One region of the Arthrobacter sp. GW822-FHT05G07 genome, then DNA from elsewhere that is predicted to be linked to it. Evidence: riboswitches for the same ligand, from Rfam matches in the RefSeq annotation. Region 1 holds a riboswitch; each other region holds the start of a gene.

What was found. Region 1 has a riboswitch for cyclic di-AMP ahead of AC1RJY_RS13900 (aggregation-promoting factor C-terminal-like domain-containing protein). Riboswitches for the same ligand answer to the same signal wherever they lie in the genome.
Region 2: linked by a shared signal. The riboswitch ahead of AC1RJY_RS02330 (NlpC/P60 family protein) and the one ahead of AC1RJY_RS13900 (aggregation-promoting factor C-terminal-like domain-containing protein) in region 1 are both predicted to bind cyclic di-AMP.
Region 3: linked by a shared signal. The riboswitch ahead of AC1RJY_RS20815 (hypothetical protein) and the one ahead of AC1RJY_RS13900 (aggregation-promoting factor C-terminal-like domain-containing protein) in region 1 are both predicted to bind cyclic di-AMP.

Annotation. Positions count from the first base shown of each region.
Region 1 covers NZ_JBXALT010000007.1:223,307-230,183, reverse strand. The annotation lists gene AC1RJY_RS13920 (SixA phosphatase family protein) at 1-177, opposite strand, end outside; gene AC1RJY_RS13915 (winged helix-turn-helix domain-containing protein) at 423-1,289, opposite strand; gene AC1RJY_RS13910 (response regulator transcription factor) at 1,964-2,704, shown strand; gene AC1RJY_RS13905 (sensor histidine kinase) at 2,726-4,222, shown strand; cyclic di-AMP (ydaO/yuaA leader) riboswitch at 4,356-4,514, shown strand; gene AC1RJY_RS13900 (aggregation-promoting factor C-terminal-like domain-containing protein) at 4,518-5,381, shown strand; gene AC1RJY_RS13895 (dolichyl-phosphate beta-glucosyltransferase) at 5,613-6,704, shown strand; gene AC1RJY_RS13890 (pyridoxal phosphate-dependent decarboxylase family protein) at 6,708-6,877, opposite strand, start outside.
Region 2 covers NZ_JBXALT010000001.1:528,409-535,285, forward strand. The annotation lists gene AC1RJY_RS02320 (NTP transferase domain-containing protein) at 1-686, opposite strand, end outside; gene AC1RJY_RS02325 (HNH endonuclease) at 730-1,230, opposite strand; gene AC1RJY_RS02330 (NlpC/P60 family protein) at 1,448-2,227, opposite strand; cyclic di-AMP (ydaO/yuaA leader) riboswitch at 2,566-2,726, opposite strand; gene AC1RJY_RS02335 (M23 family metallopeptidase) at 2,873-3,709, opposite strand; cyclic di-AMP (ydaO/yuaA leader) riboswitch at 3,714-3,954, opposite strand; gene AC1RJY_RS02340 (iron-dependent transcriptional repressor DtxR) at 4,137-4,832, opposite strand; gene serC (phosphoserine transaminase) at 5,126-6,256, shown strand; gene AC1RJY_RS02350 (MFS transporter) at 6,323-6,877, opposite strand, start outside.
Region 3 covers NZ_JBXALT010000013.1:125,889-132,765, reverse strand. The annotation lists gene AC1RJY_RS20840 (maleylpyruvate isomerase family mycothiol-dependent enzyme) at 1-66, shown strand, start outside; gene AC1RJY_RS20835 (alpha/beta fold hydrolase) at 81-872, shown strand; gene AC1RJY_RS20830 (DUF6480 family protein) at 985-1,248, shown strand; gene AC1RJY_RS20825 (ATP-dependent DNA ligase) at 1,252-2,316, opposite strand; gene AC1RJY_RS20820 (hypothetical protein) at 2,362-2,595, shown strand; cyclic di-AMP (ydaO/yuaA leader) riboswitch at 2,725-2,870, shown strand; gene AC1RJY_RS20815 (hypothetical protein) at 2,873-4,225, shown strand; gene AC1RJY_RS20810 (PucR family transcriptional regulator) at 4,358-5,572, opposite strand; gene ald (alanine dehydrogenase) at 5,781-6,877, shown strand, end outside.

The DNA of each region.
Region 1 (6,877 bases):
TGACGAGCACAGAATGAAATCGGGAACCACGCCGTGCTTGAGCAACCATTTTCCGGCCAGCGGAGCTTCCCGGTGCCCGCGCTCCTCCAAGGGACGCTCATGATCAGGCACGCCCATGGGCCAATCTGCCTTGGCATGCCGCATGATCACCAGGCGCTTAATGTGATGGTCACTCATACCCCAACCCTATCCGCCCCACGTTCTCTTCGGCCCGGGGCTTCCTGACCTTCTTTGGAAGAGAGCAGCCGGTCCGCCGTCACCAACTTTGACTTCCAAGCACCCCAGACACGCGGCGCAGCGGGTGTGTTGAGCGGGTTCCGCGGCCAATGTGGGTGGTGGCGGCACGCAGCCCTGCCGCGGGATCGTCCCGCCAAAGCGAAAGCGCCCGCCTCCTCACGGGAGACGGGCGCTATGTGCTGAGACTAGATCGAGTATTCGGGTGCTGCCCAAACAATAACTTCGGGGTGCTCGTAGAAGCGGTAGCCCTGGCCTCGGACCGTGCGGACGGTGTTGGCAAGGCGGCCGAGCTTGGAACGGAGGCGGCGGATGTGGACGTCGATGGTGCGCTCGTTGGGCACCTCTTCGGCGTTGCGCCACAGGCCCTCAAGGAGTTCATCGCGGCCCACGGTGCGGGTGCCGTTCTCGACGAGGTAGTTGAGGAGTTCGAATTCCTTGAACGTCAGGTTCAGGGATTCGCCGTCGAGGTGCACTTCGCGGCGTGCGAGGTCGATCAGCACGCCCGACGGACGGGATTCCTGCTGCGGCGCCGGACGTGCGGCCTCGGTGCGCTGGCGTGCGGCAACGGTGGGGTCACCGAAGGTGGAACGCACGACGTCGAGTGCCGAGCCGGGTGCCCCGGCGGGGGCAACTGCGACGGCGGCGTAGCTCTCCGCGCCGGTCACGAGGGACTGAGCGTATGCCCGGATTTCCTGGGCGAGCTTGGCGATGGACGTTCCTGCAGCGGCTGCGGTTTCTTCGTCAATGCCCATGTAGAGGACAAACCCGCGGGCTACGTTGTCGTTGGCAACGGGGCGGAGCTTGTCCGACTGGGCAATCACAGGGGTGGGCGCCGTCATGGGCGCCGGCTCTGCTGTGGGGACTGCGCGCAACTGGCCGTAGGAGTTGGGGTTGTAGCCCTGCGGCACGTATCCGGGAGCCTGCTGCCCGGCTCCTTGTGGAGCGGGAGAGTAGCCGGGACGGTTTCCGAAGCCGGGGCGAAGCCCTGCGTTTGACGCGGCCTTGTTGGCGTTACGGACGGAGATGTGGACGTATCCAGATGCAACTGACATGGAGTGCTTACCTCAAAAGTGAATAGCCGTCATCGCGGCTTCGAATGCTGGTTGTCCCCGCAATGAGTTTGGGGAGGGGCGCCCAACGCTGGGCAAGGGGGCGAATGCCTGAAACTTCTTGGGGTGGAAAGTTAGGCTTGCATTCGACAACAGCGGTCATCATGGCCAGCGGGTGTGCTGGGCCAGGTTGCTGCGGCTGCAGGTGCTGTTGAGTTCTTGTTCACATTGGAAGTGTGCAACGTAACAATGGCAACACGCAAGTAACAAAGCGCGGAAACGTCCACATTTTGAGACGTAGAGGTCTATTGTGTTGCAAATCACAATTCCGCAGGCGTCATAAATGAACGCCATTTCATTCGGGTGAAGTAGGGATTATTGCCCCTCTGCTGAATTTTCTTCGACTCTTCTGGCATTTTGAGCACCTCTGTTGCAGTGAACCCCCCTCAAGCGGAATCTCACGATCTGAAACACTTGTTGTCCAATCGCAGGCTGCTTTTCTCGCCGATTTTCTGCCCGAAATCTGCTACAAGCTGTAGAAAACAGAGGGAATCGGGAGATAAAGTTCCGCCGCCGACTTACGTGGCCCTGCACTCCCACCTCGCTAGGGTGGAGTTCACAGCGTCCTCACAGGACGGGCATAGCGCTGGCTTACCGGCAGAACGGAGAGTTGTCTCATGGCCTCCTCGCACTCCATGACCAACAACCTTCCCCAGCTGTCCCACCCGGACGGCTCACCGATCCGCGCCCTGGTGGTGGACGACGAACCCAGCCTTGCCGAGCTCATGAGCATGGGCCTGCGCATGGCGGGGTGGTCCGTGGCGGTAGCCGGCGACGGTCCGGGGGCAGTAAAGCTGGCCAAGGACTTCAGGCCGGACGTGCTGGTCCTCGACGTCATGCTCCCCGGCTTCGACGGCGTGGAGGTCCTCAACCGCATCCGCACCTTCGCGCCGGAAGTTCCGGCCCTGTTCCTTACCGCCAAGGACGCCGTGCAGGACCGCATTGTCGGTTTGGCTGCCGGCGGGGACGATTACGTCACCAAGCCCTTCAGCATGGAGGAAGTGCTCCTGCGCCTTCACCGCCTGGTCCAACGTTCCGGGGTGGCCGCCATGGACACTGCCGAGCTGGTGGTGGGTGACCTCACCCTCAACGTAGACACCCGGGAAGTAACCCGCGGCGGCGAGGACATCTCCCTCACCGCCACCCAGTTCGAGCTCCTGCGATACCTCATGGAAAACCCCAAACGAGTGGTCAGCAAGGCCCAGATCCTGGACCGCGTGTGGGACTACGACTTCGGCGGCCAGGCCAACATCGTGGAGCTCTACATTTCCTACCTTCGCAAGAAGATCGAAGCGAACCACCCGCCCATGATCCACACCATCCGCGGTGCCGGATACGTCATCAAGCCCGCGGACTAGGCGTTGAGCACACTTTCAGGAGTGGCCAGAAGGTCAGGTGCGGCCTTAGAGACACAGCGCAGCTGGCTCAACCCCTCCACGTGGCACCTGCGCACCAGATTGGTCCTGGTGGCCATGGCCTTGCTGGTCGCCATTTGCTCTGCCGTGGGAGTGGTCAGCTACGCGTCCATGGACATGGTCTTCAACAAGCAGCTCGACAGGCAGCTGGAACAGGCGTCCAGCCGCGCGAATGACTTCGGCAGGCCGCCGTCGAACTTTCCGTCACCCTCCGGAAGGCCTGATCCGCTGGAGGCGCGCGGCCAAGCGGCTGGCACGCTCAACGCAAGGATCGACGGCTCAACCGTGCGTAGCTCCGGTTTGATCGATGCCCAAGGTAACCGCGTCTCGCTTTCGGCCGACGACGAGCAGGTGCTGCTCTCGCTCCCCAGGGACAACGGGCCAGTGGACCGTTCCCTGTCCAACGGCGACTACCGTCTGGTAGCGGTCGAAACCGCGTACGGCGACGTGATTGTGACGGGCCTGCCGCTGGCGGACAAACAGAGTGCGGAGGCCTCGCTCGTGTGGACCATGGTGCTGGTTTCGCTGGGCGGCCTGGTGGTGATCGGCCTGGCCGGCACCGTGATCATCCGCCGCACCATGCGTCCGCTGGAGCAGCTCTCCGAAGTGGCCACGAAGGTTTCGCGGCTGCCTCTCGACGCCGGTGAGGTGGCACTTGCGGTGCGCGTACCGCCGTCGGCTTCTCATCCCGGGACGGAAGTGGGCAGTGTCGGCTATGCCTTGAACCAAATGCTGAACAACGTCTCCAGCGCTTTGGAAGCCCGCCAGGAAAGCGAAACGAAGGTGCGTCAGTTCGTGGCCGATGCCTCGCACGAGCTGCGGACTCCCCTGACCGCCATCCGGGGCTATACCGAGCTGCTGAGGATGACCGAGAACTTCACCGAAGACGGCCGGAAGTCGCTGGCTCGCGTCCAAAGCCAGTCCGAACGCATGACCACGTTGGTGGAGGACCTGCTGCTGTTGGCGCGGTTGGACGAGGGCCAACCCGTGAAAGTTGAGGATGTGGACCTCACTCAGTTGGTGATCGAGACGGTCAGCGACGAGAAAGTCATGGCACCCGATCACATCTGGCAGCTCCAGCTCCCGGACGAGCCCATCACGGTCCGCGGCGACGCCACGCAACTGCATCAGGTGCTGGCGAACCTGCTGTCCAACGCCCGCAAACACACCGACCCCGGCACCACTGTGGTCACCGGCGTCATGCTCTCCGCCGATGGCAGCGCCGTGGTCAGCGTGACGGACAACGGCCCCGGCATTCCGGAAGATTTCCAGGGCCGGATTTTCTCGCGATTTGCCCGCGCCGACGCCGCACGATCGGGCTCTGAAGGCACCTCCGGACTCGGCCTGTCCATTGTGGAATCCATTGTTTCAGCTCACGGCGGTAGCGTGGAAGTGACCTCACGGCCGGGGCGCACGGAGTTCGCCCTTCGACTTCCCACGGTGAGCACCGTAGGCCTGTAACGAATCGGGCAAGGCGACTCACCGGCGTCGTGATCTCTGTTACCTAAATGTGACTTCTGCGGAAACCTCCTGTACCGTCGAAAGGGTGGGTCGCCCCTAGCAGGCCCACATCCGGGATGCGCCGAGCTCTGCCACTTCCCGGAGTCCGTTCTTTCTCCGAGGCAGAGACGGGGGACCCAGAGTCTCCGGGCCAGGCTTTTTGCCGGCCCTTGGGGTGAAGCCGCAGCGTGATGCGCGGCCGGATGACCTCATCCGAACCCGACAGCTAACTCCGCAGGCGCTGAGAGGTAATCACATGTCTGAATTTAACGATCAGACGCGCCCTTCCGCGCGTCGCCGCGACGAGAACAACGCACCGCTCACCAAGTCGCAGTCCGTCCTCAAGAACGCAGCCCGCCAGGGTAAGTCCGGCCACCGCATGTCCGTCGTAGCCGGTGTCGTGGCAGCTGCACTGGGCGTTGCATCGCTCGGAACCGCCGCCAACGCCGCACTGACCCTCCCCGAGGCAAGCCGCGTAGCCGGAACCCAAGCGAGCGCCCAGGTCAACTCCAACAAGTCGGCTGAGATCTCCGCTTCCCTGAATGCTGCCGCCGAAAAGGGCGCAACTGACAGGGCCGCTGCTGACGCTGCTGCCAAGGCAGCCGCTGAGAAGGCCGCTGCCGAGAAGGCTGCCGCAGACCAGGCCGCCGCCGCACAGGCTGCTGCTGAGAAGGCTGCCGCCGATCAGGCCGCCGCACAGGTTGCTGCTGAGAAGGCTGCTGCTGACGCTGCCGCCAAGCAAGCAGCCGACGCCGCTGCTGCCGCCGCCGCCGCGGAAGCCGCAGCAGCTGCTGCAGCACCCAAGGCTGTTGACGACCCCGCTGCTGCCAAGGCCTATGCACTCAGCATCCTGGGCAACTACGGCTGGGGCGCCGGTGAAATGGCTGCCCTGAACACGCTGTGGGAGAAGGAATCCAACTGGAAGACCACGGCGATGAACGCTTCCAGCGGTGCCTATGGCATTGTCCAGTCCCTGCCGGCCTCCAAGATGGCCACTGCCGGCGCTGACTGGGAAACCAACTACCAGACCCAGATCAAGTGGGGCCTGAACTACATCAAGGAGCGTTACGGATCCCCGTCCGCCGCTCTGGGCTTCCACTTGGCCAACAACTGGTACTAAGCCGAGCCGCTTTATCGCCGCGCCCGTTGCCGCCGTTTGCACCAGTACCAACTGGAGCGAATGGCGGGAGCGGGCGCGGCTTTTGCCGTTTCACAGCTGTGGCGCATGGTTCACAGCTCCAGCACGTGGTTCACAGCTCCAGCACGTGGTTCACAGCTCCAGCACGTGGTTCACAGTGAGGTCACAGCTACCGCCTAAAGCGTTCATAATCGGCGGTCCCATGCTGGATACATGACGCTCACAGATCCCACCACCAGCGCTTTGGCACGAAGGACTCATTCGGCTCGCTTGCGTGGCGCGGCGTTGCCCACTGGTCACCCGGCTCTCCTCCAAGGCCAGACGGGTCCGAGCCCCCAGCCCCGACGTCTCCCCGTTGACACCAGTGTTGTGGTTCCCGTCCTGGACCTCACCGTCCCTGTCTACAACGAGGAAGCGCGCCTGGAACACAACCTCCGCCAGCTGCACGGGCATCTGACGAGGTCCTTTCCGCACACGTTCCGGATCACCGTGGCGGACAACGCCAGCACAGACAGCACGCTGAGGATTGCCGAGCGTCTTGCCCGTGAACTCCCTGAACTGACGGTGGTGCGGTTCCAAGAGAGGGGACGCGGGAACGCTCTCCGCCAGGTCTGGCAGTCGTCGCCGTCACCTGTGCTTGCCTACACGGAAGCGGATCTGTCCACGGACCTCTCCGCGCTGGCGCCCCTTGTGGCACCGCTGATCTCCGGCCACTCGGACCTCGCCATCGGCACGCGTTTGGCGCCGGGTTCCCGTGTCACCCGCAGTCCGCATCGTGAGTTCATTTCGCGCAGCTACACCTCGCTCCTGCGGACGGTCTTGGGGGCTCGTTTCTCCGACGCCCAGTGCGGCTTCAAGGCCGTCCGCGCCGACGTAGCGCACCGCCTCCTCCCCCACACCACGGACGACTCGTGGTTCTTCGATACCGAACTTCTGGTGATCGCTGAACGCTGTGGTCTGCGCGTCCATGAAGTACCCGTCGACTGGACCGACGACGCTGACTCCCGTGTCGACGTCGTACGAACCGCCCTGGCCGACCTGCGCGGTATGGCGCGTCTGAACCGAAACCTGCGCCGCATTCCGGTCCACGAGCTTCGGCGTGAACTGGGAGTGAAAGCGATGTTGAGGGGCAGTCTGTCCCGGCGCGTGTTCCGGGCCTTGACGTGGACCTTGGCCTACGCTGTGGTTTTCCTTCTGGTCCGCAACGTCATGGACCCTTGGATGGCGAGCGTCGTGGCGTTGCTGCTCACCACTTGGGTAACGCGCCCGTTCCGGCGTTACGTGGTGCGGGGAAGCAACTTCTGAGCGCTACGCCTCCGGTTCGGCCTCCACCGCACGCCGGACCGCTGCGATGGACGCTGCAACATCCCCCGCGTCCGTGGACCAGTTGCTGACCGAGATCCGCAGGATCTCCCGGCCGCGCCAGGCCGAGCCCGACATCCACACCGCGCCCTCGGCCATGAGCCGTTGCGTGACGC
Region 2 (6,877 bases), on a different contig from region 1:
TCGAAAGCCTGCAGCAGTGTGCGGCACCACTCCTCGAGCGTCTCTTCCTGGCTCTTCACGTCCGCCTCCAACTCGTAGTCAATGCCCAAGGCCGCGGCGTCCTCCCAAGTATCCACGTCATCCGTGGACCCCGCGGGAACGTCAACGTCCAGCACGTTCAGCCTAGCAAGCAGCCGGAACACTGAAGAGTTCGTTAACCCGGAACCTTCGGACGCTACGGCCACTTCCCGTTCCAAGGCGGCTGTACTGTAAGCCCCCAGGAGTGGTTGCTTGCGCCCGTCAGGAGAAACAGCCATGGCTCCTTCCACGCCGGGAACGGACGCTAGGGCGGCCCACAGAAGGTCAACACCGCGGGAAGCATGCGGCATATCGCAGGCCAGCACCAGCGTCCACGGCGTGTCCGATCCACTCTTCCTCAGCGCAGCCATGCCGGCCGCAATGGCCGCGGCAGGCCCGGCGAACGCCGGCTCCTCCCGCGCCCGCAGGACATCATCCGGCAAGCGTCGGCCGTCCCTTGACTCGTCGCCGGGAGCATCCGGCCCCACCACAACCACCGCCGAAGCACCCCGGGCGGCCTGCAGGGCATGCGAAAGGAGGGTGTCGCCGTCGTACTTCAACGATGGCTTGGGCACCCCACCGAGGCGGGTGGCCCTGCCACCCGCCAAAATCACGGCATTGAACTCCATCCGCCCAGATTACCCGGGACGGCCGGAGGCCAGCAGAAATCGATCAGGCAGCGGATTCCGGCAACAGGAACGGGTCCCAGTCCGGCGCAGGTTTCTCGAGTTCTTTGATCTGCCACATGGTTCCCTGGGGCACACCGGGTTTGAAACGGAGCTTCCAGCCCATCTCAGCCAGCGTGTGGTCACTCTTGGCGTTGTTGCATTTCAAGCACGCCGCAACCAGGTTTTCCCAGGAATCCGCGCCGCCCCTGGATTTGGGGTGGACGTGGTCTATGGTGTGGGCTGTTTTCCCGCAGTAGGCGCAGCGATGGCCGTCGCGGCGAAGTACCCCGCGGCGACTCACGGCGGTGATCCTGTTGTACCGGGGACGGATGTAGCGGTTGAGAAGGATCACGGAAGGTCTTCCGAGAATCTCCTGTGGCCCGACGACAGGCTCGTCGCCTTCGGCCACTACGCTAGCTTTCCCAGTCAGCACAAGGACCAGCGCCCGGCGGAATGTTATTACCGCCAGCGGTTCATATCCAGCATTCAGAACGAGTGTGCGCATGCACGTACCTCTTCACGGCCGCACCCGTCAGGGGCACGAGGGCCGGCTGCCCTCTGCTTGTACGGGCTGTGGATCGACACCATAAGGGTAAGCACTTATATGCCGTATCAACGAATTTTTCTGTGATTTCGTGTGCGGTGTCGGCAAGAGTTCATGCGCGGTTAAAGCAGAACACCCCGCCGGCCGAAGCCTGCGGGGTGTTCCTAAGCTCTGAGAATTAGCCGTTGACGCGGATGAAAACCGGGCCCGAGCCCACGTTGGCGCTGAACAGTGCCGTGGTGGATCCGTTCCATCCACCGTGGACTGCCTGGCCGTTGCCGACGTAGACAGCGATGTGGGCCTGTCCAGCCAAACCACCGTTGGCGTAGTAGGCGAGGTCACCGGGCTGGGCTTCTGCTGCACTGACGGTGCGGCCCAGGGAAAGATAGCCGGCGGGCCAGTCGTGGAAGTTGATGCCCACGGCCGCCAGGGAGTTGGTCACCAGCATGGTGCAGTCCTGGGTCACGCCGATCTGGGCGTAAGCAGCCGCAGCGATGGCTGCCCCGAGACCGCTGGAAGCCGCCGGAGCGGGGGTCGGGCTGCTGACGGCAACGGTCGCGGTGGCTGCCGGAGCGGCCGCCGGGGTTGCTTGTTTGGGCTCAACCTTGGCTTCAACCTTGGCCTGAGCTTCTTCGATCACAACGGGGGCCGGGGCTTCCTCCGTGGTGACAACGGGGCGCTCGTAGGAGATGGCCACCGTGGAGTCCGCGGCGATGGTGGCCTGGACTACGGACTGCACGTCCAGAGTGGACGTTGACGTCGATTCACGATCCACGTTGGTCTCGGCAGCGTTGGCGGCGATCCCACTGGTCAGGACCAGGCCTGAAGCTGCAGCGATAACTGCTGCCTGGCGGCCAACGCCACCGGCGTTGGTGGTGACGGCCTTGGCGATGACGGAAAGCGAGCTGGTCTTGGGGGCCTCAGCACGGTGCCGCGCAACCTTGTTTGCACTGGTCATGATTTTCTCTTTTCGTATCCGAGTGCAGTTGGGGTGCACACGGGTAGTGGGTTGGCCAACATGGGGGCATGCTGGACGACCCCGAACCGGATTATTTCTAGCGGAGGGTGAAGCGTGAGGATGAGGTCCCGGTGGACGCTACGGAGTGCAGCAGCGTTGACGCAGGGGATGCTGATTCGGGCCTGCTGAGAGCGGAGGCCGGGGCTGCTGCCGGTACGGGCGCCAGATGGCGCGAGGTACCTGCCGTGAATGATGCAGCCTTGCAAAGGGTGTTCGACGGGTTCGCGCGAACCGTTGGGGCGCTAAGCCGCGCAGGGGTAGTGCATGATGACACGTAGGTAGCCTCTCCCAGTGCCTGCGAGGTGAGCTGTCGGATTCGGATGGGAGTCATCCGGCCACGCTGCTTCCACGGAAGCTTTGCGACTTAACCCCTAGGCCTTCTTTCGAAGACCGGAAGTGGTTCCCCCGCCCCTGCCAGACGATTTTGCGAACGGACCTTGAGCGGTGGCAGAGCTAGGCAATCCACTCAAGTGCATCGGCCCCCTAAAAAGCCGATGCGCTCTGTACGCTACAACAGTTGGACCTGAATGTCACATTCAGGTCACGGCGCGTCTCCCTAATGCGAGAGGCGACCATCGACTGGGATTAGAGCCAGCCCATGGGGTCTACGACTTCACCGTTGACCTGGACCTCGAAGTGGAGGTGGCAACCGGTGGAAGCGCCCGTGGTGCCACTCAGGGCCACGGTGTCGCCGCGGTTCACGGTCTGTCCTACCTGGACGGTGAAGGACGACAGGTGGTTGTACGTGGTTTCGAGGCCATTGCCGTGGTCGACCACCACGCGGTTGCCTCCGCCGTACTCGTGCCATCCGGCGAAAGTGACCTTGCCGGTAGCTGCGGCGTGCACAGCCGTGCCGCACTGGGCTACGAAGTCCTGACCGCGGTGGAAGTCACCGGCACCACCCGTGAGCGGGCTGATGCGGTAACCGAAGGGGGATGCCGTGGTGAGCGTGTCAAGGGGGCTGGCCATGGTGCCAACGGATGAGGCGCGCTGGATGCTTCCAGCAGACTGGGCGCTGAGCAGCTGCTTCAGCTTTCCATCGGGGTCCGCGGCAGTAGCGACTGCGGCGCGGCTGAAGTCGATCTTGGCCGACGCGGCAGCGGAAACCTCGGGCTGGCTGCCGGCGGGGGCGGCGACGGCGAGGGCCGATTCGGTCTGTCCTGATTCCGACGTGGCCATGACGGGGCTTGTAGCCGGCAGGCCGACAGTCAGGGCAAGCCCGGTGGCGGCAAGCGCAACTCCGGCCTTCTGCCCGACGCCGCTGGCAGCGGCGAAGTCGGCAACCTGGCGCAGCGGGCTCTTACGGCGGCGCACCTGACGCTCGGTGTCGCGGGGCCGGATCTCCGTTACGACGGTGGCTGGCCGCAGCTCAGCAGCGGGGCCGGACGCGCGGCGGCGACCCCTGACGTTCTGCGATGTCAAACTCTGTTCCTCTCTCAAAAGCCTGCGAAGTTAGCTGTCGGATTCGGGTCAGAGAGTACAAAGACCCGGTCCGCACGAGGCGCTCACGGCACACAGGTATCCCAAGAGGGACTTGCATACGTGGGCACTTCTGCTGCGGACTTCACCCCAAGGCTGCTTCTTTAGACAGCCGCTTGTGGTTCCCCCGCCTCTGCCAGTGGTGGTGACACACCTGATCCGCTGGCAGAGCTCGGCTCCGGATCAGGTAACGCTTTGGTATCAGCGCTAGTAGATAACTATAGGGGATGAAGGCCTGCGGTAATAAATTCGTTATCAACAGGAGGCCGCTGAGAGAAGGAGGCTTTTATCATCTTTTTCGGAAAACCGCAGGTCACACGCGCGCCGAAGCGGGCAAAGTGAGGTTTGACACGGTGCTTTGGGGCTTCGCTCAGCTGAGTGAGACGAAGACGTGCGCGGCAACTTCCGGAGGCAGCTCCAACGCGCCCTCAATACCGGGGACCCGTACTGAGATGTACTCGCCGACGCGCTCCAGCGAGACACTTGCGCCCGGACGGATTCCGCCTTCGTCCAACTGGGTCAGGAGCTCGGGCTCCACCTGGATGGGCTCCGCGAGGCGGCTGACCACCACACGGGAATCCGCGGCATAGCCGTCCATGGCCTGCAGAAGGTTGACATCGAGCCGTGGGAACGGCTGGCTGGCAAGGCCACCAAGCGCTTCGAGTCCGGGGATGGGATTGCCATAGGGAGACTCCGTGGGGTGCTCCAGGAGCTCGTAGAGCCGACGCTCCACCCGCTCGCTCATGACGTGCTCCCAGCGACAGGCCTCATCATGCACGTAGGCCCAGTCCAGACCGATCACATCGGCCAGGAGGCGCTCCGCGAGGCGGTGCTTGCGCATGACCTCGGTGGCGCGCTTCCGCCCCACTTCAGTCAGTTCCAGGTGGCGGTCGTTGGACACAATCACCAGGCCATCGCGCTCCATGCGTCCAATGGTCTGGGAAACAGTGGGTCCGGAGTGGCGCAGTCGTTCGGCAATGCGCGCCCGGAGGGCCACAATGTTTTCTTCTTCAAGCTCCAAAATGGTCCGAAGATACATCTCAGTGGTATCGATCAGATCCGTCATCCAGCTCAGCTCTCCTCGAACGCAGTTCCTTGCGTAATCTCCACCGTACCGCGTCCCTAGCAAGGGCGGACGGTGTGCACCGCCGCCCCCTGAACGCCAACCACCAGCCTAGCTTATTTGGAATTACTCTGGATAATTCCGGTCGCATTCGGTGAGCCCGCATTCCACGTAGCGGACTATGACGGCCGCAGGTTCCTGCGCGCGGGCCGTGTCAGGCAGAATTGGGGTGTCGAAGGGGCAGTTGATGCCCCATGCCACCTCCCATCTCTAGCCGACACCCATTGGAGCGCCACGTGAGCGACAACAGCATCACCATTCCCGCCGACCTGCTGCCCAAGGACGGACGCTTCGGCGCTGGACCGTCCAAGGTTCGCCCGGAACAGATCGAAGCGTTGTCTGCCGCATCGACCACCATCCTGGGCACTTCCCACCGCCAGGCTCCGGTCAAGAACCTGGTTGGTTCGGTCCGTGAAGGACTCAGCCAGTTCTTCCGCGCTCCGGAAGGCTATGAAGTGGTCCTCGGCGTGGGCGGCTCCACAGCGTTCTGGGACGTGGCCGCGTTTGGCCTGGTAGAGCAGAAGGCACAGCACCTCTCCTTCGGCGAGTTCGGCTCAAAGTTCGCCGCCGCCACCAACAAGGCACCGTTCCTTGATGCTTCCTCCATCATCAAGTCCGAACCCGGCACCCGCCCGGTGGCACAGGCCGAAGCCGGCGTTGACGTCTACGCCTGGCCCCAGAATGAAACGTCAACCGGCGTGGCCGCCCCCGTCAAGCGCGTCGAGGGGGCTGACGAAGGCGCCCTCGTCCTGGTGGACGCCACCTCGGCAGCCGGCGGGCTGGACGTGGACGTCGCCGAGTCGGACGTCTACTACTTCGCGCCCCAAAAGAACTTCGCTTCCGACGGTGGCCTCTGGCTGGGCCTCTTCTCCCCCGCCGCCCTGGAGCGCGCGGCACGGGTCAAGGCAAGCGGCCGCTGGATCCCGGACTTCCTGGACCTGCAGACCGCCATTGACAACTCCAAGCTGAACCAGACGTACAACACCCCGTCGCTGTCCACCCTGGTGACCTTGGACGCCCAGGTGCAGTGGCTCAACAGCAACGGCGGCCTGGACTTCGCCAGCAAGCGCACGGCAGACTCCGCCAACCGTATCTACTCCTGGGCCGAGGCATCCGAGTACGCAACGCCGTTCGTTGCCAACGCCGAGGACCGCTCCAACGTCATCGCTACGATCGACTTTGACGACTCCATTGACGCCGCAGCCATCGCCAAGGTCCTGCGCGCCAACGGCGTGGTGGACACCGAGCCGTACCGTAAGCTCGGCCGCAACCAGCTGCGCATCGCCACCTTCGTCGCCATCGAGCCGGACGACGTTTCGGCACTGCTCGCGAGCATCGATTACGTTGTGGGCGAGTTGAAGAAGTAGCACCACGGGCTTTGGTCGGCGTCGTGCGGGTAGCTCCCGGACGGCGCCGCCGCTTTTTAAGGTGGGCTATCCGCCCTGCCGGCTTGCGCCGTCGTCGTCCGTGTCCGGACGGGCAAGCAGCGACTCCACCCGGAAGTGCTTCAGTCCACGGGCCCGTCGGTCAAAGCGGAGCCGCAGCTGCTTGGCGCGGATGATCCACAGCAAACCCACGACGGCGGTGCTGACGCCGGCAACCGCGGCGACGCCAACTGCCCATCGGGGGCCGCCGACGTTGGCCACCAAACCCACCAACGGCGCCCCGATAGGGGTGCCGCCCATGAAGATGGCCATATAGAGGGACATGACCCGCCCGCGCATCACAGCCTCCGTGGTGGATTGCACGTAACCGTTGGCGCTGGTGATCAAAGTCAGGGCGAACAGGCCGCAGGGAACCAGGGCGAGCCCGAAGAGCACAGCATTGGGGGCCAGGGCGGCAAGCGCGCTTGATATGCCGAAGCCGCCAGCGGCGCCGAAGATCAGCCTGAGGCGCGGCCGTCCGCGTCGGGCAGCCAGCAGTGCACCGGTCACGGATCCGATGGCCATGACGGAGTTCAACGCTCCGAACGCACCCGCGTCCATGCC
Region 3 (6,877 bases), on a different contig from region 1:
GTGAGGGACGACGAATTGAGTGGCCCGGGCGCACCGGTTTTCCTGCAACAATTGGGAATTCAGTGAAAGCAGGAGCAAAGATGACCGCGCTACTCTCTGCCGACGTCGAAGTCTTGGGCCTGACCGGTCGGATTCTTTGGACCGAGGGCACGCCTGCGCCGGAACCGGACGCCGGGCCCATGTCCGAGCCCGCATATATCCTGATCCACGGCATCGGGGTGTCGCATCGATATCTGGCACGGCTGCATGCTGTCCTCGCGGCGAGCGCGCCCACGTATTCACTGGACCTTCCCGGTTTCGCCGGGACTCCCAAGCCTGGGCGCCAGCTTTCAGTGGAGGAATACGGCGCGTTCATTGCCGAGGCCCTGAAGTCCCGCGGTATCGACTCCTACGTGTTGGTGGGTCACTCCATGGGCGTGCAGTTTGCCATCGAAGCGGCCTTGCACGCCCCCGAGCAGCTCAGGCAGTTGGTACTGATGGGGCCGGTGGTGGATTCGCGGCACAAGAATGTGTGGCGGCAGTCGCTGGCCCTGACACTGGACGGAATACTCCGCGAGACCCCCACGTCCAACTTGATCGTCATGTCCGATTACCTCCGCTGCGGCCCTCGCTGGTACCTCACGGAACTGCCGGTCATGATGAAATACCCCACGGAGAAACGCCTCGCCGGAGTCCAGGTTCCGGTGCTGGTTCTGCGCGGGAGCCGGGACCATGTGGCGGGCCCCGAATGGTCGCTCCGGCTTTCGCGGGCCGTGGCCCAGGGGCGACTGGTGGAGATCCCGGGCGTCGGGCACGTGGCTCAGCACATGCGTCCCAAGGCTGTGGCGGATGCCATCCGGAGCTTCGTCACCGCCACGACTCCCCACCGCTGAAGGTAAAGTACGACGCCGCCCCATGGCTTGGGCGCCCCTTGTTGGGTCAGCACGTCCCGGCTAGGCTGACGAAGCAAGCACAATAGTAAGTTTGCTTACGAAAGGGCTGATCGTGACCGACAAAAACTCGAATGAAGAAACCCAGGGCTTCGGCGCAACCGGCGCAACCGGGCCTTACGACACCACCTCCGATGCCGACAGCATCCACGACGATCCGGACATGCGCCAGGACGAAGACGATGACCCCGCCGCTTCCGCCAACCCTGATCCCCTCGACGGAAATGTCACAGGCTTGGAGCCGGGCGGCGGCGTGCCTCCGGGCGAAACCCCACCGGCCGAGGGCAGCATGAGCAGCGACCAAGGCCACGAAGAGTAGGGGCTAGGGCAGCCTCAGGATTTCCCCGAGATCGTAGTCGGCAGGCTCTTCCAGTTGCGAGTACGTGCAGCTCTCGGGGGTCCTGTCCGGCCGCCACCTACGGAACTGCGTGGTGTGCCGGAACCTGTCGCCTTCCATGTAGTCGTACTTTACTTCGATCACAAGTTCGGGGCGCAGGGGCACGAAGGAGAAGTCCTTCCCCCCGCTCCACCGGCTTTGGGCGCCGGGCATGCGTGAACCCCCGGCAGTTTCATCCTGATTGGCCCACTCACCCCATGGGTGCTCGCTGAGTTCAACCTGGTACGGCTCCAGTTCTGCCACCAAAGCCTCCCTGCGGGCCATAGGAAACGATGCCACCACTCCCACATGATGCAGCCGGCCAGTGTCATCGTGCAGGCCGAGCAACATCGAGCCAACAACTTTCGCGGTCTTGTGCCAACGGAATCCCGCCACCACACAGTCTGCCGTGCGCTCGTGTTTGGTTTTGAACATCACGCGCTTGTTGGGTTGGTAGGCCCCGTCCAACGGCTTGGACAGCACCCCATCCAGTCCCGCGCCTTCCAACTGCACGAACCATTCCTGCGCCCGCTCGAGATCCGTCACTGCGGGGGTCACATAGACAGGCGGATCGGCCTTGGCGAGCGTACGCTCCAAGATGGCGCGGCGCTCGGAGAACGGCTTGTCCATGAGGTTCTCGTCGCCCAGCGCGAGGATGTCGAACGCAATCATGGACGCCGGGGTCTTCTCGGCGAGCATCCGGACGCGGCTGTCGGCGGGGTGGATCCTTTGCTGGAGTACCTCGAATTCGAGCCTCTTGCCCTCGATCAGGACGATCTCGCCGTCGATCACGCATTTGTCCGGCAGGTTCTTCCTGAGCGCCTCCACCACCTCGGGGAAGTAGCGGGTCATCGGCTTCTCGTTGCGGCTGCCCAGGACGATCTCGTCGCCATCCTTGAAGACGATGGTCCGGAACCCGTCCCATTTGGGCTCGTAGTGCCCAACATCGGGGATTGTCGGAACGGATTTGGCGAGCATGGGCGAGACGGGTGGCATCACAGGCAGGTCCATAGACAATGTCTACCTGCCGGTGCACGCCGAAGCTAGTGTTAGGCCATGGATATCTCGCTCGTGTTGGCGGCAGTGCTCGGATTCCCGGCCCTGCTGGCCGGCGTTTGGTACTGGTCATCGCGCCGGAGCAGCCAGGGCAAAGTCCGGCGTGGAGCCACCGGCGGAATGCTTGGAGTCGTGGACGAGATCTTCCGGCCGGAAACTCATCAAGCTGTGCAGATCCAGAAGATCCAGCATGAGCTACCTGCCCCGGCGCCAGCCCCGAAGCCTAAGTCATAGAACCCCCTCGCTTGCTCAGACCTACCGCCCGTTACATTAATGTGACTTTACTTTCCGGCTCATGTACCGTCGTAGGGCGACCCGTATCTCCGCTGGGCCGCTTCCGGATTGACGCCGAGCTCTGCCGCAATCCGGGATCCGCCAGACCCGCGGCAGAGACGGGGGACCCAAAAGTTCCCGGACTTACTTCAAGTCCTTGGGGTGAAGCCGCTTAGGCGGCCGGACGGCCTCGTCCGAACCCGACAGCTAACCTCGAAGGCGTTGAGAGGCAACCACCATGTCCCCAACCATGGATCAGCCGCGCCGCGCCCAGACTCAAGGCGAGCGCACCAAGCCAACCGGACGCCGTCGGGCCCAACCCAGCGGATTCCTCACCAGCGCGCAGGCGAACGCCGCGACGCCCGAAAACGCCGTTAAGACAGGCACAACGAACACAGGCACGACGCCGGAACCCGCCACTGCGGCCATGCCCACGGTTGCGATGCCCGCCACTCGTGCGGAGGTTCGTGCGGCCGAGCGGCAGAGGGCAGCCCAGGCTGTGATCGCGCCCGAACTATCGGCCCCCGAAAAGTCCGCGACCGAGCAGGCGGAACCGGCAACTGCGGCGATTCCCGCCGTTGAGGCCGCTCAGGCTGCAGCGCCGGCGTCCACCACACCGGGACCTCCCACCGCGGCCATTCCCATCGTGCCGCCAGCCGCCACGACACAGGGCTCCCAGGAAGACGAGACCTCGGAACCCGCAACCGCAGCTATTCCAGTGGTGCAGCCTGAGACCTCGGAACCCGCAACCGCAGCTATTCCTGTGGTGGCCGCCCGCGCGGAGTCGCCGCGCGGCAAGTCCCCGGCGCAGGTTGCTGCAGCCGCAACGGCCTCGGCGTCCTTGGCCAGCCGCAAGGACGTTCGACAGCCTGCCGCGCGCACAGCAACCAGGTCCAACTTCGGGGCGGGGTCTTCATTTGGCCGCGAACCTCATGCCGCGCTGCGAAAAGCCGCGTCGGTCAAACACATGAGCCAGCGCATGGCCGTGGTTGCCGGTGCCCTTGGCCTCGTGTTGACGGCCGGAACGTTGGGGCAGGCCCTTGAGCTTCCTTTCTTCGGCCAGGAGACCCCGGTCCAGGAAGCCAGTGGCAGCGATGGCCGCACCTCGGCTTCGGCGTCGCCCGCGCCCAGGGCGTCCTACTCCACGGCGTCATCGCCGTCAGCTTCGTCAACAGCAACGGAGACTTCGGAGGCCGGCCAGCCGGCAACGGTGGCGGAAGCACCTCAGGCCGTGTCGCCGTCGTCGACTGCGACCCCCAAGGTATCCCTCGCGGACCCGGTATGGGTTCCTTCAGCCATACCGTCCTCTGTCCCGGCCGCGCCTGGCGCTGCCAGCCCGGTCCCCACGCAGCCGGCTCCTGCGCCGAGCGAGGTGCCGTCGGACACGATCACCACGCCGCCGTCCCCGACGCCGACAACCACGCCGACGCCCACGGTGACACCCACGCCCACTCCGACACCCACACCAACAGAAACTGCTACGCCGACGTCCAAGCCACGGCCGGGCAAGCCGCAGGCCGCAACCACACCGCAGCCCAGCGAGTCGGCTCTTCAGGACATCCTGGATGCAGCCCGGACGGCCCTCAAGTGAGCACCCGGCTGCCCCGCACCTCCACTCATGTGGGATGGCATAGCCGGCACTGCAGCAGCAGCCGGACTGCCACGTTCCGCCGCCGGATGGGGCGCTGGAGCTGCCAGCGTCTGCGGCGCTCGTAAGGACCCTTCAGATGCGCGGCCGCCCCGCCCAGCGCCGCGCCTTCAGGGCCGCATGCAACTCGAGCCGGATCGCGCCACTCAACGGATCAGCACCGATGAGTTGGCGGATCCGGCCGAGCCTGTTGTAGATGCTGCTCCTGTGGAGATGAAGTTTGGCAGCGACGTCCTGAACTGAGCCGTCATTGTCGTACAGCAATTCCAGGACGGGCAGGAGTTCGCCGTTCTTGTCGTGGTCCTCAAGCGTCTGAAAATGCACCGATCCTGTGTCATCCCAGCCGCCGGGCGCCACCAAGCGGTCGAAAAGTTGATAGACACCAACAGTCCGGCTGTCCACCAACTCTCCCAAGGGCTGGTCCACTGCAGCCGCCTGCGCAGCAACCTTTGATTGACGGTACGCGCCCGAGAGCTGCCGGATGACTTGGAAGGGTTCGCTGATGCCCAGGATCACCCTGTCCACCTTGCGGCCCGCGCGTTTTGCAAGCTCCAGCTGATAGTGCACCAGTACTTGGGCGTGGTCCGCCCGGCCGCCCGACTCGCGGAACAACACCACCGAATGCGTCTCCGTTCCGGCGCTGAACAGGGCAGCGTTGACGCCGATAGTGGACTGCAAAGCCGCGGAACGGTGCGTCAGGGTAGCGGCAATGGGATCGACGTCGGACCTCGCGCCATCAGGGTCGAGGATGGTCACCAGCTGCCACGGACCGCGGCCCTGGATTTCCTTCCAACCCGCGACGGCGGCCACAGCGTTCGATTCGCCGCCGCAAGCTGAGAGAAACTCCTGTTCACGCCTTCGCCGGAACTCCGATTCAGCCGTATTGGAATCAAGGAGCAAGCCCGCCAACAGGTCCAGCTCGTCACGCACGCCGGGCAACTCAGCGAGTATCGCCGTCGCACTCTGTTCTTCAAGGTCCAGCTGTACCCACAAGTACCCCACGCGGAAACCGCGGACCAAAAGCGGCACGCACACGCGGCCCAACATGCCGAGTTCATCATTGGCGGGAACCACGACGGGTCGCACCGCCGTGGCAATGCCGTGAGCGAGCTGCCAGGCGCTGACGTCGCTGGGGACCCGCTTGCTCAGGAGGAAGTTCACCCGGACGCGGTCGGCGTGGGATTGGTTGGAGCTGTAGGCCAGGAGAACGCCGTCGAGGTCCTCCAGGGACAGTCCTCGGCCAAGCTTCAACGCCACGCGCTCAACGATCTGTTCCACGTCCTGCTGCATCCCGAAAGCGTACCAACAGCAGGCGACACTTGACGCTTCAGTCCTCGACAAATGTCGAGCATCATCGCTGCAGAACCTTGATTTTGCGGGGTTCCGGCGTGCTGGCTGCTCGGAGTCCATGTCGCCTGCCTCACAGCCGGATTTATTCTGGAATCACAGCCCGCAACACATTTTCGGCCGAAGAGGCCGCTAACGATGGAGCCCACAGATGATCATCGGCGTCCCCAAAGAAATCAAGAACAACGAGTTCCGCGTAGCCATCACGGCCGCTGGCGTCCACGAATTCCGCACCCACGGACACACCGTTCTGGTTGAACGCGGCGCAGGCCTCGGCTCGGGCATCACCGACGAGGAATACTCGATCGCCGGCGCCGAAATCGTCAACGAAGCAGATGACGTGTGGGCCCGCGCGGACATGGTCATGAAGGTCAAGGAACCCATCGCGGCCGAGTACCACCGTTTCCGCAAGGGCCTCATCCTCTTCACCTACCTCCACCTCGCCGCAGAACCCGAACTCACCGCCGAGCTCATCAACTCCGGCGTCACGGCCATCGCCTACGAAACCGTGCAGGAAGGCCGCACCCTTCCGCTGCTCGCCCCGATGTCCGAGGTCGCAGGCCGCCTGTCCGTCGTGGTCGGCGCATCCTCGCTCATGGCTCCGGCCGGCGGCAAGGGTGTCCTCCTGGGCGGAGTACCGGGCGTGCGCCCGGCCAAGGTTGTTGTCCTCGGCGCCGGTGTTGCGGGAACCAACGCCGCCGCCATGGCGCTGGGCCTCGGAGCTGACGTCACCATCATGGACATCAACATCAACCGGCTCCGCGAACTGGATGCCCTGTACCAGGGCCGCCTGAAGACCGTAGCCTCCAACGCCTACGAGATCGAGAAGTCAGTTATCGACGCAGATCTCGTGATCGGCTCCGTCCTGATCCCCGGCGCCAAGGCACCCAAGCTGGTCACCAACGACCTCGTTGCCCGCATGAAGCCGGGCTCGGTTCTGGTGGACATCGCGGTTGACCAGGGCGGCTGCTTCGAGGACACGCACCCCACCACCCACCAGGAACCGACGTACAAGGTCCACAACTCGATCTTCTACTGCGTTGCCAACATGCCCGGTGCTGTTCCGAACACCTCCACGTACGCACTGACCAACGTCACCCTGCGCTACGCCGTGGCCCTGGCCAACCTGGGCGTCAAGGCCGCTTTCGACCGCGACCCCGCACTCGCCGCCGGCCTCAACATCGCCGCAGGCCACGTGGCACACCACTCCGTTTCCGAGGCGCACAACCTGCCCCTCGTCAACGACTG